Regions from separate parts of the Paenibacillus sp. JT31N7 genome, predicted to be linked through region 1. Evidence: riboswitches for the same ligand, from Rfam matches in the RefSeq annotation. Region 1 holds a riboswitch; each other region holds the start of a gene.

Region 1 (4,733 bases):
TGGCGACGAAGGATTCGACCAGCATCGCGCCGTAGCCGATCGGACGCGCGTGGGATTCGCGCTCCAGCATTTTGGGCGTCGTTCCGGAGGAAATCAGCGCATGGAAGCCCGACACGGAGCCGCAGGCGATGGTGATAAACAGGAACGGGAACAAGTTCCCGGCGAAGACGGGTCCGGTTCCGTCGATGAACCGGGTCGTGGCCGGCATGGACAGATCCGGCAGGACGAAAATGATGCCGAGCGCGAGGCCGATGATCGTTCCGACTTTCAGGAACGTGCTGAGATAGTCGCGGGGAGCGAGAAGCAGCCAGACCGGCATGACGGAAGCGAAAAAGCCGTAGGCGATCATCATCAGAGCGATGGTTTCTCCGCTGAAGGAGAAGAGAGGGGCCAGCGCTGCGCTCTCGGCGACGAATTTGCCTCCGATGAGGGACAGAATCAGCAGAATGACGCCGATGAGGGACGCTTCCCCGACGCGGCCGGGCCGTATGTAGCGCATATACACGCCCATCAGGAGGGCGATCGGAATGGTGGCGGCAATCGTGAACATGCCCCACGGGCTGCCGATCAGCGCTTTGACGACGACGAGCCCGAGCACGGCGAGAAGAATGATCATAATGCCGAGAATGCCAAGCATGGCGATCGTACCCGTCACCTTGCCGATTTCATCCTTGATCATATCGCCGAGCGATTTACCGTTTCTGCGTGTTGAAGCGAAAAGAATGACGAAGTCCTGGACGGCGCCTCCCAGAATAACGCCGAGAATGATCCACAGCGTTCCGGGCAGATAGCCCATCTGGGCGGCAAGTACGGGCCCTACGAGGGGACCCGCGCCGGCAATGGCCGCGAAATGGTGCCCGAACAGCACCCATTTGTTCGTCGGCACATAGTCCTTGCCGTCGTTGTTCAGCTCTGCGGGTGTTTTCCGGTTGTCGTCGAGCACGAAGACTTTGCGGGCGAGAAAGCGGCTGTAGAACCGGTAGGCGACCGCATAACAGCTTACGGCTGCAATGACGAGCCAGGCGGCATTGATCGTTTCTCCGCGATTAAGTGCGACAAGCCCGAAAGCGAACGCGCCGACAATGGAAATCACCCCCCAGAGCAAGATTGATTTCCATCCGTTTTTCATAAATTTTCCTCCTAACTGGTTAATATGGGAACGTTTACAAGTAGTATAGCAGGTTTTTCCGTTGTGGGAAGAGGCTGGATGTCCAAACCGTTTTCAAAAACGCGAGATTTTCGACGCATTAACAAGCTAGCGCACAAAAAGAGGAAATGTAAGCGCATTAGGCGATTTCTTTGGCTTAAATCGGTTTAAAACCAATCTCCCCATATCTTTACAAAGCACGTACGGAGGTGTAATATTCATTCCATCAATTGAAAAAAACAGTTTCTTGCTTTCGCTGAATTTCCCCATCCGGGGAAGCGGGGGAACCATCGCAGCATTGATCCGGTGTGAGAGCCGGGGCCATGTCTGCAGGGGTGAATCCTGAAGCGCCGGAATCCATGGACCCGGCAGTCAGGTAGGGCGACTCTCACCGCCCGAATCCGACAGCTAACCTCGTAAGCGCATGAGTTCGGGAGGGGTTGAAGAAGCTTGTGATCGGCATCGACCACAGGGACTTCGTTTCGCTGTGGTTTTGTTATGTTCAAAAACATCCGAAAAAGAAAAATGTGCCAAATAAATGAACATGCGTTTTTATCGCTGAGTTTCCGTATGAAGCGGAAAACGGGGGAACCAACGAGGACCTGCAGGCCTAACGGCCCGGTCCTCATGGGGTGAATCCAGAAGCGGCATCCGTGCCGTCATGGTAGGGCGACTCTCACGCCCGAATCCGACAGCTAACCTCGTAAGCGTACCGAGAGAGGCGACTGCTATCGCGCTTCGGCTATAGTCTTTTTAGGCTGTGACCGTCAAGAAGCCGCGTGAAGAGTTCCTCTTCCGCAGGCTTCTTTTTTTGCTGCCCAAAACATGAAAGAGGGATAAAAAGTGGACGAGAGAAAGATCCAAACCTATACGTTGGTTTCCGCACCGAATGTCACCGGCGAGAACTTTATTAAACTGCTGAATATTTACCGCAGACCCTTCGCGGCGCTTGTAAACAACCCGGCGGAAGGACAGCGGATGAAGAAGCTGGGAGTCCGGCATATCGTGGAAGTGGATACCGTGCGCCACGAAGCCTGGGAAGTCCCCGGGCTTCCGGTCGGTGACGTTTATCTTTTCGAAGACAGCCTGCCGCTCTGCTGCCGGTATCTTCAGATGGTCCGCAGCTGGACAACCGGAACGATTTTCGTGGTGAAAACGAATGCCACACCGCGGTTGATTTATAAAGCGCTCGGCGCCGACCATGTGGTGCATACGAATACCCGTCAGGTCTCTTTCCTGCTTGGAGCAGCACCGGGCCAAGTGCCCGAAGAAGTTTTGCGCTAACGTTTAAATTCACTAACCGAACGATAATGAATGAACCTATAATATGAACCTTTAAATAGGAAAGAAAGGAGCCGACACGCATGACGGACCTTTATATGATTCTGCTGCTGGCAGTCGTTTATTTCATCTTTTACGGTTTTTTGATCTGGTGTGACCATGTGGTGGAAGGCTCGGAAGGCGGCCGTTCATGATGATTATCGCGCTTTTTACGGCTGGGCTTTTTCTGTATCTGATTTACGCGCTCATACATCCTGAGAAATTTTAAGGCGCCTTCGGGCAGCCGGTGAACTGCTTGCGCGGAGTTGTTTGAGGAGGATAGGAATCTATGGAGATCGTGCAAATTTTAATCGTAATCGCGGTCCTTTGCCTGCTGGTGAAACCGCTTGGAACTTATATCTATCATGTTTTTTCGAATGAGAAAAACCGGACGGACCAATGGTTCGGCTGGCTGGAGCGGCCCATTTACAAGCTTGCGGGCATCCGCAGCGAGAACGGCATGACGTGGAAAAGATATGCGGGCAGCCTCGTGCTGACCAACGTTGTGCTTGTGGCGGTCGGGTATTTGATCCTTCGCCTGCAGCATGCTCTTCCTTTGAACCCGAACGGGATCGACAATATGGAAGCGACGCTGTCGTTCAATACGATCATCAGCTTTATGACCAACACGAATCTGCAGCACTACAGCGGGGAAACGGGCTTGTCCTATTTCTCGCAGATGGCCGTCATTATGATGATGATGTTCACGTCCGCCGTAACGGGGATCGTGGTCGCGATTGCGTTTATCCGCGGGCTGACGTCTAAAGGCAACACCATCGGCAACTTTTTTGCGGATTTTGTAAAAGGACATACGCGTCTGCTGCTGCCGCTGGCTATCGTGGTTACGCTGCTGCTTGTCGGCCTGAAAGTGCCGCAAACGCTGGACCCGTCGCTGGCCGCAAAGCCGCTTGAAGGCGGAGAACAGCAAATCGCCATCGGACCGGTAGCGTCGCTTGTGTCCATCAAGCATTTGGGTACGAACGGGGGCGGCTTCTTCGGGGTGAATTCTTCCCATCCGTTTGAAAATCCGTCTCCGCTGACCAACGTAATCGAAATGCTGTCCATGTGGTGCATTCCGGCCTCCTTGACGTATACCTTCGGACGGTTTGCGAAGAACCGGAAGCAGGGCTGGGTCATTTTCACCGCGATGATGACTTTGTTCCTGGTCTTCCTGTCGGTCGCCTTCTTCTCGGAAAAGGCCGGCAACCCCGCCCTGAACGCCCTTGGCGCGGACTCGTCCATCGGCAGTATGGAGGGCAAAGAGGTGCGCTTCGGCATAGCGCAGTCCGCGTTGTTCACCACGGTAACGACGGCGGCGACGACGGGTACGGTCAACAATATGCACGATACGCTCACCCCGCTGGGCGGAATGGTTCCGCTGGCTCAAATGATGCTGAACTGCGTATTCGGCGGCGACGGAGTCGGACTGGTCAATATGCTCATGTACGCGATTCTGGCGGTCTTTCTGGCGGGCCTCATGGTCGGCCGGACGCCGGAATTTCTGGGTCGCAAAATCGAGTCCCGCGAGATGAAACTGATCGCCGTTGCGATTCTGGCGCATCCGCTTATCATTCTGGCTCCGACGGCGATCGCGTTTATGACGGAGCTTGGCAAAGGAGCCGTCACCAATCCGGGATTCCACGGAATCTCCCAGGTGCTGTACGAGTTCACGTCGTCGGCGGCCAACAACGGCTCCGGCTTCGAAGGACTTGCGGACAATACGCCGTTCTGGAACATTTCCACGGGAATTGTGATGCTGCTTGGCCGTTACGTGTCGATCATCGCCCTTCTGGGTGTGGCCGGCTCACTGGGCCGCAAGCAGTGGGTTCCGGAAACAATCGGTACGTTCCGTACGGATAATGCCTTGTTTACCGGAATCGTGGTAGGTACGGTCGTCATCATTGGGGCGCTCACCTTCCTGCCGGTAATCGCGCTCGGTCCGGTGGCCGAATATTTGACATTGCGTTAGAAACGATGGGGTGAAAACGGATGAGCTCAAATGCTTCTCAAACGAAACGAAAATCGATGCTGAGCGGAGACATCGTCACACAGGCGGTCGCGCAAAGCTTTCTTAAATTAAATCCGGTTACGATGATGAAAAATCCCGTTATGTTCGTGGTAGAAATCGGAACCTTCATGGTACTTCTGATGACGGTACTGCCGGGCTACTTCGGAACGCAGGACCGGATCGGTTTTAACTTGACCGTGTTTCTGATTTTGCTCTTCACGGTGCTGTTCGCCAACTTTGCCGAGGCGCTGGCGGAAG
Region 2 (4,733 bases), on a different contig from region 1:
TGGCAGCGCCATATACAGCAGGCCGAGCGCAGGCGTGCTTGCTGCCAGTCCTTGGCCCGTGAGAAGGGACAAGCCCATAAGGATGCTGTCCATGGCCGTATGGGCGAACAGGGCGGTCAGGAAGCCGTACCGCAGGAAGGCGTAACCGAACACGAGGCCGAGCACCGTGACTTCGATCAGCCTCGTATACACCGGGTAGATCGGGTAGGCGGTGTGTCCCGCCGCCCAGATGAGGCTGGGCAGAAGCACGGCCAGCCATTTGAACTTGAGCAGCCTGCTGAACAGAGCGATGCCGAGCAGCCGGAAGGTGGCCTCCTCGGAGATGCCCGCGGCCCAAGCCATCAGCGGAAGCAAAGCGGGCTGCAGCATGTTGCGGGGAGAGGACATCGGGTCGTTCACCGACCAGACGCCGAAGCCTTTCTCCGCCACTAGGAACAGCACCTGCTGGAGGCCGAGCAGGAACAGGCAGAGCAGATACCCCTGCACCATGCTGCGGGTTACGCGCGAACCGAAGTCGGCTTCGCGCCAGCGGGGCATGACGGACTTTCCTTCGCGTCTCCACAAGGCTTCGCCCGCCGTGAAAGAGAAGTAGACGGCGGCGGCCATCAGCAGCGTAACGAAGTTGATCAGCCCGATCGAAAGCATCGCTTCCTGGCCGCTTCTCGTCAGCGTGCTGCCGGCTTTGTAAGCCGGATACATGTTGATGTTGTTCATGACGTAGATCACGGCATACACGGCCGTTAGCAGGACGCCCCGGGAAAAATCGACCGTCCTCCATTTAAGGACGGTATAACCGAGGGCAATCAGAGCCATCAGGCCGTTCCCCCACAAGCTGATGCGGGTCCACATGGAGGCGGTATCCTCCTGGTGCTCCAGCCAAGACGTGAAAGCGGCGGGGAGCCGGAACGACTGGGTGAACGAGGAAACGGAGGTTCCGTCCAGCTTCACGCCGATCGTCAGTCTAGCGTCCCCGATAGGTTCTTTCTCCCGCTCGAACAGCAACAGGCCGGACTTGGCGGCCGGAGGGCTGATTCGCTTGAACTCCGCCTCTTCGTATCCCTGCCGGGCTATCGCTTCCCGAGCGGCCTTTTCCGCATCCGCCGCGGACACGGCGGCCTGGGCTTCGCCGCCGATGCCGGACCAGCCGATTACGGCTTTCGTGGTCATATGGATATCGATGATCCACTTCCGGACCGAGGGGGGAGCCTCGGCGACTTCCACCCGGTAGTAATCGACGGGCACCCGGCCGGCGTAGCTTTTGTCATACAAAGTTTGAAGCTTCTCTTTGGTGAGATAACCGCTGAGTTCCTTCTCCGACTGGTAGCTGACGAAAGTGCCGGGAGACCCGCCGGCCGTAACGCCTCCGGTACCGGTTTCGGTATCGGCACCCAGCCTTTGCCGCAGCCATGCGACCGCTGCCTCCGCGGCTTGTTCTTTCGTAATGGAGGCAGGCGTTTCGTAAGGATCGGAATCGGCTGGAGCGGCCCCGGTATTATAGATGAAAACTACGGCTGCATATAGAAGGAATCCGGTCAGGGCGAGAAGCAGCAGCGGTTTATCCAGACCGTATTTTTTCATGGTCAGCTCCTTCTCCGATCGTTTTTTTAACCGTATCACAGTTTGCGTAAGGATGCCAATTCGTGACTCCCAGTTAGCTGCAGGAAGATTGTCTATGTTTCCCCCCGTAAAATCCGGTTAAAAGAGCTTTGTGCTTGTTTAATAACAGATATATAATGCGGAGGATTCATTTCTTCGCGCAACTTCATACGCCGAATTTCCGCAGGAAAACGGGGGAACCATACTTTGGGGTGAATTTTACCGCTTGTGCCTGAATAGGGCAGGGTAAATAGGGTGGCCTGTACATCCGAATCCGTCAGCTAACCTCGTAGGCGACAGCAGGAACCATAACCGAAAGGCAGTGGGTTTCCAGTGTCTTTTTTGTGCTTCATATAGGAGGAAATTATGTGTTGAAAAAGTCGAGATTTACGCCGCCGCAGATTCTCGTTCTCGGGTTTGCGCTCATTATTCTCGTCGGCTCCGGCCTGCTGATGCTGCCGGTCTCGTCAACGGACGGGCTGCCGCTTCCGTTCATCGACGCCCTCTTTACGGCCACCTCGGCTGCCTGTGTAACAGGTCTGGTCGTGGTAGACACCGGGACGCATTTTACGATGTTCGGGCAAATTGTCATCATTTCGCTGATCCAAATCGGCGGTCTCGGATTCATGAGTATGGCGACGCTGTTTGCCTTCATCCTGCGCAAAAAGATATCGCTCCGCGAAAGGCTGCTGCTTCAGGAAGCCTTGAACCAGGGCAGCATGGAAGGCATTGTCCGTCTTTTCCGGAAAGTACTGATCTACTCGCTGAGCATCGAAGGAATCGCGGCTGTCCTTTTTACCGCCCGCTGGTCGATGGATCTCGGGTTTCCGAAGGGGTTGTACTACGGCATCTGGCATGCCGTTTCCTTTTTCAACAATGCGGGGTTTGACCTGTTCGGTCCCATTACCGGCCCATTCTCCTCGCTGACCGCTTACGCCGACGATTTTATTACCAATGTAGTGACGATGGCGCTCATTGTTCTGGGCGGAATCGGTTTTATCGTGATGTCGGATGTGATGGATTACCGGAAAACGAAGAGGCTGACCCTTCACTCCAAGGTGGTGCTGAGCGCCACAAGCATTTTGATCGTGACCGGGGCGCTCGTTATTTTTATTTTCGAGTATTCCAATTCGAAAACGCTGGGTTCGCTGGACTTCGGCGGCAAGATTCTCGCATCGTTCTTTCAATCGGTCACACCGCGTACGGCGGGGGCGAACACGCTTGATCTCGCTTCTCTCCGCCAAGCCACTCAATTTTTCATGATCATCCTGATGTTCATCGGGGCTTCTCCGGGATCTACCGGGGGCGGTATCAAGACGACTACGTTTACGATGCTCGTAGGGGCAATCGTCGCGATGGTACGGGGAAAAGAAGATATCGTCTTCTTCCGCAACCGTCTCGGCAAGGAACGTATCCTGAAGGCGATCACTCTGACGATGTTTGCACTCTTCCTGGTTATTTTCGTTACCATGCTTCTGTCTACGACGGAAGATCACGAGTTTCTTATGATTTTGTATGAAGTGACCTCGGCATTCGGGACTGTAGGACTCACCCTGGGGCTGACCACGAAGCTTACCATGTTCGGCAAGGTAATGATCGCCCTCACCATGTTCGCCGGACGTCTCGGCCCTCTGACATTGGCGTATGCGCTGCAGCCTAAAGCCGAGAAAGAACTGTATCGTTATCCCGAAGGAAAAATCACGATAGGTTAAGGAGAAACAAACAATGGCTTCCATTCAATATGCAGTTATCGGACTCGGACGCTTCGGTTCCAGCTTGTCCCAAGAATTGACTCAGCTCGGGCATGAGGTGCTGGGCATCGACAGAGATGAAGAAAAAGTGGACGAGATGAGCGACAAGCTCACTCATACCGTAGTTGCGGATGCGACGGACGAAGAGGTCCTCCGCTCGCTCGGCGTCCGCAATTTCGACTGTGCCGTCGTGGCTATCGGGGACAACATCCAGGCGAGTATCATGGCGGCCATCCTGCTCAAAGAGCTTGGCGTCAAAACGGTCGTCGCTAAAGCGCTGACGGATCAGCATGCCAAAGTGCTCGAGAAAATCGGCGTGGACCGAATTATTTTCCCGGAGCGGGATATGGGCGTGCGCGTAGCTCATCAGCTTGTGTCTCCGAATCTTCTCGATTACATCGAATTGTCCAAAAACTATACGATCGCCGAACTCGTCGTTTCCCGGCGTATTTCCGGCCTGACCCTCAAAGAACTCGATCCGCGGGCCAAGTACGGCTGCAGTATCGTCGCCATCAATAAAGCGGACGATGTGATTATCGCGCCTACCGCCGAAGATGTCCTGCACGAGCAGGACGTGATGGTCGTTATCGGCACGAAGGAGCAAATCGATGCGTTTGAGAGCCGCGTGATCCGGTAGGAAGCGGGAAAGGGGCGTATCGCATGGAGAATGCTTTGACACAGCTCATTGACTATGAGCTGTATTTATTTATCCTGATTGTGGTTCTGGGCATGCTGTTCGGCAAATTGGCGGGGTGGCTCCGCCTGCCCGATGTGGCTCTTTTTCTGATCGCCGGGATGATTTTCGGGCAAGCGTTTCATTGGATCGCCGAACCGAGCAGTTCGCTGACCAACCAGTTCATCCTCGTCGTAGGCTCCACGCTCATTTTGTTCGACGGAGGGCGCAATATCCGGCTGAGCGGACTGAAGCATGTCTGGATCTCCGTCACGCTGCTAAGCATACCGGGCGTCATTCTTACGTGCGGGGCGGTCGCGGCCGCTTCCCACTGGTTTCTCGGCCTGCCCTGGCTGCACGCGCTCCTTCTTGGGGCCATCATCTCTTCCACCGATCCGGCTACGCTCATTCCCGTGTTCAAGCAAGTGAGAATCCGGACCAAGGTGCGAGAGACGGTGGAGAGCGAATCGGCATTCAATGACGCTACGGGCTCCATTCTTACCTTCTCGCTGATTGCTATTCTTCTGGGAACGGAGCACGTATCCGTCGCTTCAGGGGCATGGCAGTTTGTCAAAACCGCGCTGGGCGGGCTGGCGGTCGGCGCGATTATCGGGTATGCGGGAGCCTTTTTGACCGCTCACGTGAAAATCGGCTTTCTGCGCGATTACGCGACGATCCTGATGCTGGCGGCCGCTCTCGGCTCTTACCTCGCG
Region 3 (4,733 bases), on a different contig from region 1:
TAAGCTCCGCCGCGGAAATGATATTGCGCAGAATGTTGCCGTCCGTAAGAAAGTTCTGTCCCAGACTTTTTTTGAGCACCAGATTGTGCCGGTTTAGAATATCTTTGGTGCGTTTGGGCGTTGCCACATCTTCAGAAGCAAAGGACGGGCCGCTGCCTTGTTCATTTAAGTTCATAGTCATCCTCCAAACTTCCGTTCCTGACGAAAGCTGCCTGTACGTAAATTATTGATCCGGACGGTCCAGCTGCTCTATGGCAGCCTCGAACTCTTCCCGGGAAATTTGAAAAGCGGCGCAGCGCTTGTAAAACTGCTTACCATTACAATACCCGATTCCGAGCTTTTTTCCTACTTCCAGCCGTCTGGCCGCGGCATCGGGATGAACAACGAGGCCGGCGGCAATCAGATCTTCCCATGTCAGCAAAGACACGACACCTTCATATTCGGTCTTTACGTTCGCCAGAGCGGACCGTATAGCCTCCGGTGTCGCGTTCTCGACTCCGATGTCGCCGCGCTTCTCCGCAAGTTCCTGGGGAAGAAAAGCGTGCTTGCAGCCGGGGACCTTGCCTGAAATGATTTTACGGATGCGCTCTCCCGCATGATCCGGATCCGTGAAGACAATGACCCCTCGGCGCTCCTGGGCCAGCCGGATGCGGTCCAGAATGGCCCGGTTGATTGCCGATCCTCCCGTTTCGATCGTATCCGCTTCAACCGCCCGCTTGATGGCGGTAGTATCGTCTTTTCCTTCGACAACAATGATTTCTTTGATCATCTTCTTTATCCTCTCTTAAGCGCACAAAAAGAAGAGGGTGTCCCTCTTCTTTTTGCATACAGTTTGTTACCGGTTTGTAAATCTTCGTTTCAGGTAACATGTTATCCTAATCTTGTGTCGGTTTATTCGGACCGATGACATAAACGGTATATCCCCGTTTCACACCGAAAGTCTTGGCATAACTCATGCTGTCGAAATATACGTCCATTTTCTGGCCTTTAATAGCACCGCCCGTATCTTCTGCACGGCGGTATCCGATGCCTTCAATGTACACCCACCAGCCTAACGGCACGACTGATGTATCTACGGCAATCGTCTGGCCTTGCACTGGTTTCGTTCCACTGGCGGTCCGGTTACCAACGCCCGGCTCTTGGGAAGAGTATGCGGTCAAGGTAACGTTCTTTAATATTTTCTTCGCGTCTATGTCGGTACCTGCTTTAGTTACCTGCTTAGGCTTAACCGGTTCGGATGCGGCTGCCACCGTAACGACCGGATTTTTTGTGCCTACAGCCACAATCTTATCCACACTGGCGTTTTTGACTGCTTGATCGATAACCTGCTCGGATACGAGTTTTCCGTTTTCGAAAATCTTCTCTTTCTTTTTGACCAATACGCCTTCCTGGCCTTCCTGTACGACCTGCTCTTTGCCTTTCAGCAGATCCTCATTGGATTTCTTGACCACACTGAATGCGATGGGCTCCGAAATTTCTTCCGTTTCTTTCTTCACCCGGACAACTTCGATAGCCGCATTGGCTGAAAGCTCCGTGTCTTTGGCCGGAGTCACTTTGTCGTGCTCTCCCAGCGAAATATTTGAATCTTGCAGAACTTCATCTACCGTTTTCGCAGTGGTATGCACAGTTTGTGTCTGCCCGTCGGCAGTTAGCTGCACGGGTGATGCATGATCGATGACAATCTTCTGACCGTCTTGAATCTTGCCGTCCAGCGGCATAGATATCTGATCGTGCTCACCGATTGTAATGGCTTGTTCATCCAGTAGGCGTTGCAGGACCCATTGTCTTGTTTCCACAACGGTTTCTCGTCCGTTTACCACCAATGATACGCTTTTACCAGCCGTACCGTATAACAACACCAAAAACATGAAAGTCAAAGCGAATGAAATGATAGCTGCAAGGATGATCATACGCAAGTTTTCATGCTTCCATCGCAATGCGAAGGACATGCTGGATGATCGCTTAACATGGGTCTCTGGTTGCGAGATATTGCCCACTTCTTCGGTCCTCCTTCAAAGCCTCGCCTCTGTGATACGCATGATGATTGGACGCGACTTAGGTTTATTTGGTGGTTCCTAACGGAACCCTTGCAATTGGCTACTTTCCCGCCGGCTGACCGGTTGCTCTCAGTCTCACGGGGTCTGCACCACCTCCGCTTGATGTTTACCTGTATGCGGGTCGGATACCCGTCCGATATGGAACAAAAAAGGCCATCGGAAAGAGAAAGCTTCCCGGTGGCCTGTGTGTGAGCGCGACTAAACAGAATGACACGACAGTTGGTTATCTCTCCCGGTACGCTTACGAGGTTAGCTGACGGATTCGGGCCGTGAGAGCTGCCCTACTCGCCGGCGGTGCTGCCTGCACCTGCCATTGAGATTCACCCCAAATTGTTTCCTGTTGTATCGGCCCAAAACTGTTCCGACCTTGACAGCGGTTCCCCCGTTTTCCTTTTACGGAAACTCAGCGTTAAAACTTGGCGTTTATTAAGTTATCATGAAAGTATATTACGCTCAAATATCCAACCTGTAAAGGGGTCATATTCCTTAAAAATAAGCAAATTTAACCAAACCAACGGCATTTATCTAATTATCTTGCAGTCGTTCTCCTTTTTTCTCCCGTTATCTCACTCCTAGTTTCCTCCATTTCCGCCGTTCCGCTTGGGCATTGGGCTTCCAGGCATTTTTTGACTATAATAAAAGATACGGCAATCAGCCCGAAATGGCCGAAAGCCGCAATAACCGATTGAAGAAAAGCAGGTGAAGGCATGGATCCAATTCTTCACATCTCCCGTCTCAGCGGAGGCTATCTGCCCGGAAAACCGATTCTCCGCGATCTCGATATTACAGTCGGACAAGGTGAAATGGTGGGTCTGATCGGACTCAACGGAGCGGGAAAAAGCACGACCATCAAACACATCCTCGGGCTCCTGAAGCCCCAGGAAGGCAGCGTCCGCATCCGTAACCGGACCCTGGAAGAAGACCCGCTGGGATACCGGTCCTCGTATTCTTTCGTACCGGAGTCTCCCGAATTGTACGACGATCTCACGATTGAAGAGCATTTGGAACTGACGGCGATGGCTTACGATATTCCGAAGGAAGTGTACCAGGAACGTTCCGGCCGCCTAATGAGCGAGTTCCAGATGGAGCCTAAGCGCAAAAGCTTCCCGGGCCAGCTTTCCAAAGGGATGAAGCAGAAAGTCATGATCATGAATGCGTTTCTTGTCGAGCCCGCGCTTTATGTCATTGACGAGCCGTTCCTGGGCCTTGACCCGCTGGCGATGCGTTCTCTTCTCGACATTATGGCGGACTTCAAGAGCCGGGGCGCCAGCTTCCTGATCTGTTCTCACATCCTCGCCACGATCGAAAGATACTGCGACCGGTTCGTCGTTCTCCATCAGGGACGGATTCTTGCCCAAGGCACGCTGGAGGAACTGAGACAACAAACCGGGCTGTCCGATGCGACGCTTGACGAGCTGTTCTATGAGCTGGTGCGGAGGAATCCGGCATGAACCACGAAGCAGCCGTTCACAGAGACGGTACGGCCGCAGCAGTCCGGCAGCTGTGGAAGCGGAGATTCGACCATTACCGGCAGGAAACGTCCCGCTACTGGGCTTATGTCGCAAGAAGCCAGTTTTTCGGTTTTCTTTTCCTGATTTTTATCGTTTCTTCTTATTATTACGCAAAAATACTTCAACAGCTTCCGACATCTTTTCCCTATATCTGGATCGTTCTGCTCGTGCTCGTTCCGGCTCTTGCAGCCGGCTCTGTGCGCACGCTCCTAAGGAATGCGGACCGGGTGTTTCTGCTTCCGCTGGAACCCGTTATGAACGTGTTCTTCCGGGCGGCCTTCCGCTACAGTTTAGGGATCCAGGCCGCACGCTCCCTCATTCTGATGCTGATTATTTGGCCTTTGTACAAACACTGCACGGGTACGGAAGGACAGCCTTTGTGGCTGATGGCGATTTTTGTTCTTCTAATAAAAATAGCCAACCTGCTCGGATCGTGGCAGGAAGGCCGTTTTTCATCTCCCGGATGGCGTCTGGTCTCGGCGGGTTACCGCTGGATCTTAAGCGCAGCCGTCGTATTCGCCTTGTTCGGAACGGGTCCGCTTCCGGGCGGGATCGTTCTATTGACTGGACTTGCCGTCTGGATAGCCGTGTACAGGCTTGGGCCCGGACGGCGGGCAATCGGCGTCGCCTGGGATTATCTCATCGACAACGAGCGCAAGCAGCAGTACCGGCTGTACTTGTTTTTTAGCGGCTTCGCCGATGTGCCCCAGCTACCTGTGCGGGTAAAACAGAGACGATGGCTGGCGGGCATTGCGGACCGGTATTCGTTCCGGTCTTCATCTCTTTATCTGTATCTCTTCACGAAGACGTTTGTCCGTTCGGAGCTGCTCGGCATCGTCGTCCGGATCACGCTTGTCGCCGGTCTGGCGGCCGCGGCCGTTCAATCCGCACAGGTTGCCGCCGCCGTCTGCCTCGTGGCCATGTTCATCTCGGTGATCCAGCTTACTTCGCTGGAACAATCGCACCGCTACACGTTCTGGCTGCAGACTTATCCGGTAGATCCCCGCCGGAAAGTGGACGCCGTGGTGCGGATCATCAGCGCCGCTTTCATCCTGCAGGGGTTCGTTTTTACCCTGCTGATGCTGTTAAGCGGAGCGGGCGTCTATGCAACCGCTCCGCTCGCGGGCCTCGCGCTTGGCCTCGTGCTTTGCGCCACGGTAATGAA

Evidence for each region. Region 1 has a riboswitch for cyclic di-AMP ahead of AC58P5_RS23695 (hypothetical protein). Riboswitches for the same ligand answer to the same signal wherever they lie in the genome.
Region 2: linked by a shared signal. The riboswitch ahead of AC58P5_RS09425 (TrkH family potassium uptake protein) and the one ahead of AC58P5_RS23695 (hypothetical protein) in region 1 are both predicted to bind cyclic di-AMP.
Region 3: linked by a shared signal. The riboswitch ahead of AC58P5_RS26860 (resuscitation-promoting factor) and the one ahead of AC58P5_RS23695 (hypothetical protein) in region 1 are both predicted to bind cyclic di-AMP.

What each region holds. Positions count from the first base shown of each region.
Region 1 is NZ_JCAUAT010000007.1:63,286-68,018, reverse strand. Features, by position in the region: gene AC58P5_RS23700 (carbon starvation CstA family protein) at 1-1,129, opposite strand, end outside; cyclic di-AMP (ydaO/yuaA leader) riboswitch at 1,392-1,585, shown strand; cyclic di-AMP (ydaO/yuaA leader) riboswitch at 1,694-1,873, shown strand; gene AC58P5_RS23695 (hypothetical protein) at 1,991-2,431, shown strand; gene kdpF (K(+)-transporting ATPase subunit F) at 2,619-2,696, shown strand; gene kdpA (potassium-transporting ATPase subunit KdpA) at 2,757-4,436, shown strand; gene kdpB (potassium-transporting ATPase subunit KdpB) at 4,457-4,733, shown strand, end outside.
Region 2 is NZ_JCAUAT010000001.1:2,088,840-2,093,572, reverse strand. Features, by position in the region: gene AC58P5_RS09430 (CPBP family intramembrane glutamic endopeptidase) at 1-1,578, opposite strand, end outside; cyclic di-AMP (ydaO/yuaA leader) riboswitch at 1,758-1,907, shown strand; gene AC58P5_RS09425 (TrkH family potassium uptake protein) at 1,965-3,308, shown strand; gene AC58P5_RS09420 (potassium channel family protein) at 3,322-3,984, shown strand; gene AC58P5_RS09415 (cation:proton antiporter) at 4,008-4,733, shown strand, end outside.
Region 3 is NZ_JCAUAT010000011.1:47,139-51,871, forward strand. Features, by position in the region: gene rsmA (16S rRNA (adenine(1518)-N(6)/adenine(1519)-N(6))-dimethyltransferase RsmA) at 1-175, opposite strand, end outside; gene rnmV (ribonuclease M5) at 224-769, opposite strand; gene AC58P5_RS26860 (resuscitation-promoting factor) at 876-1,997, opposite strand; cyclic di-AMP (ydaO/yuaA leader) riboswitch at 2,282-2,476, opposite strand; gene AC58P5_RS26865 (ABC transporter ATP-binding protein) at 2,765-3,508, shown strand; gene AC58P5_RS26870 (ABC transporter permease) at 3,505-4,733, shown strand, end outside.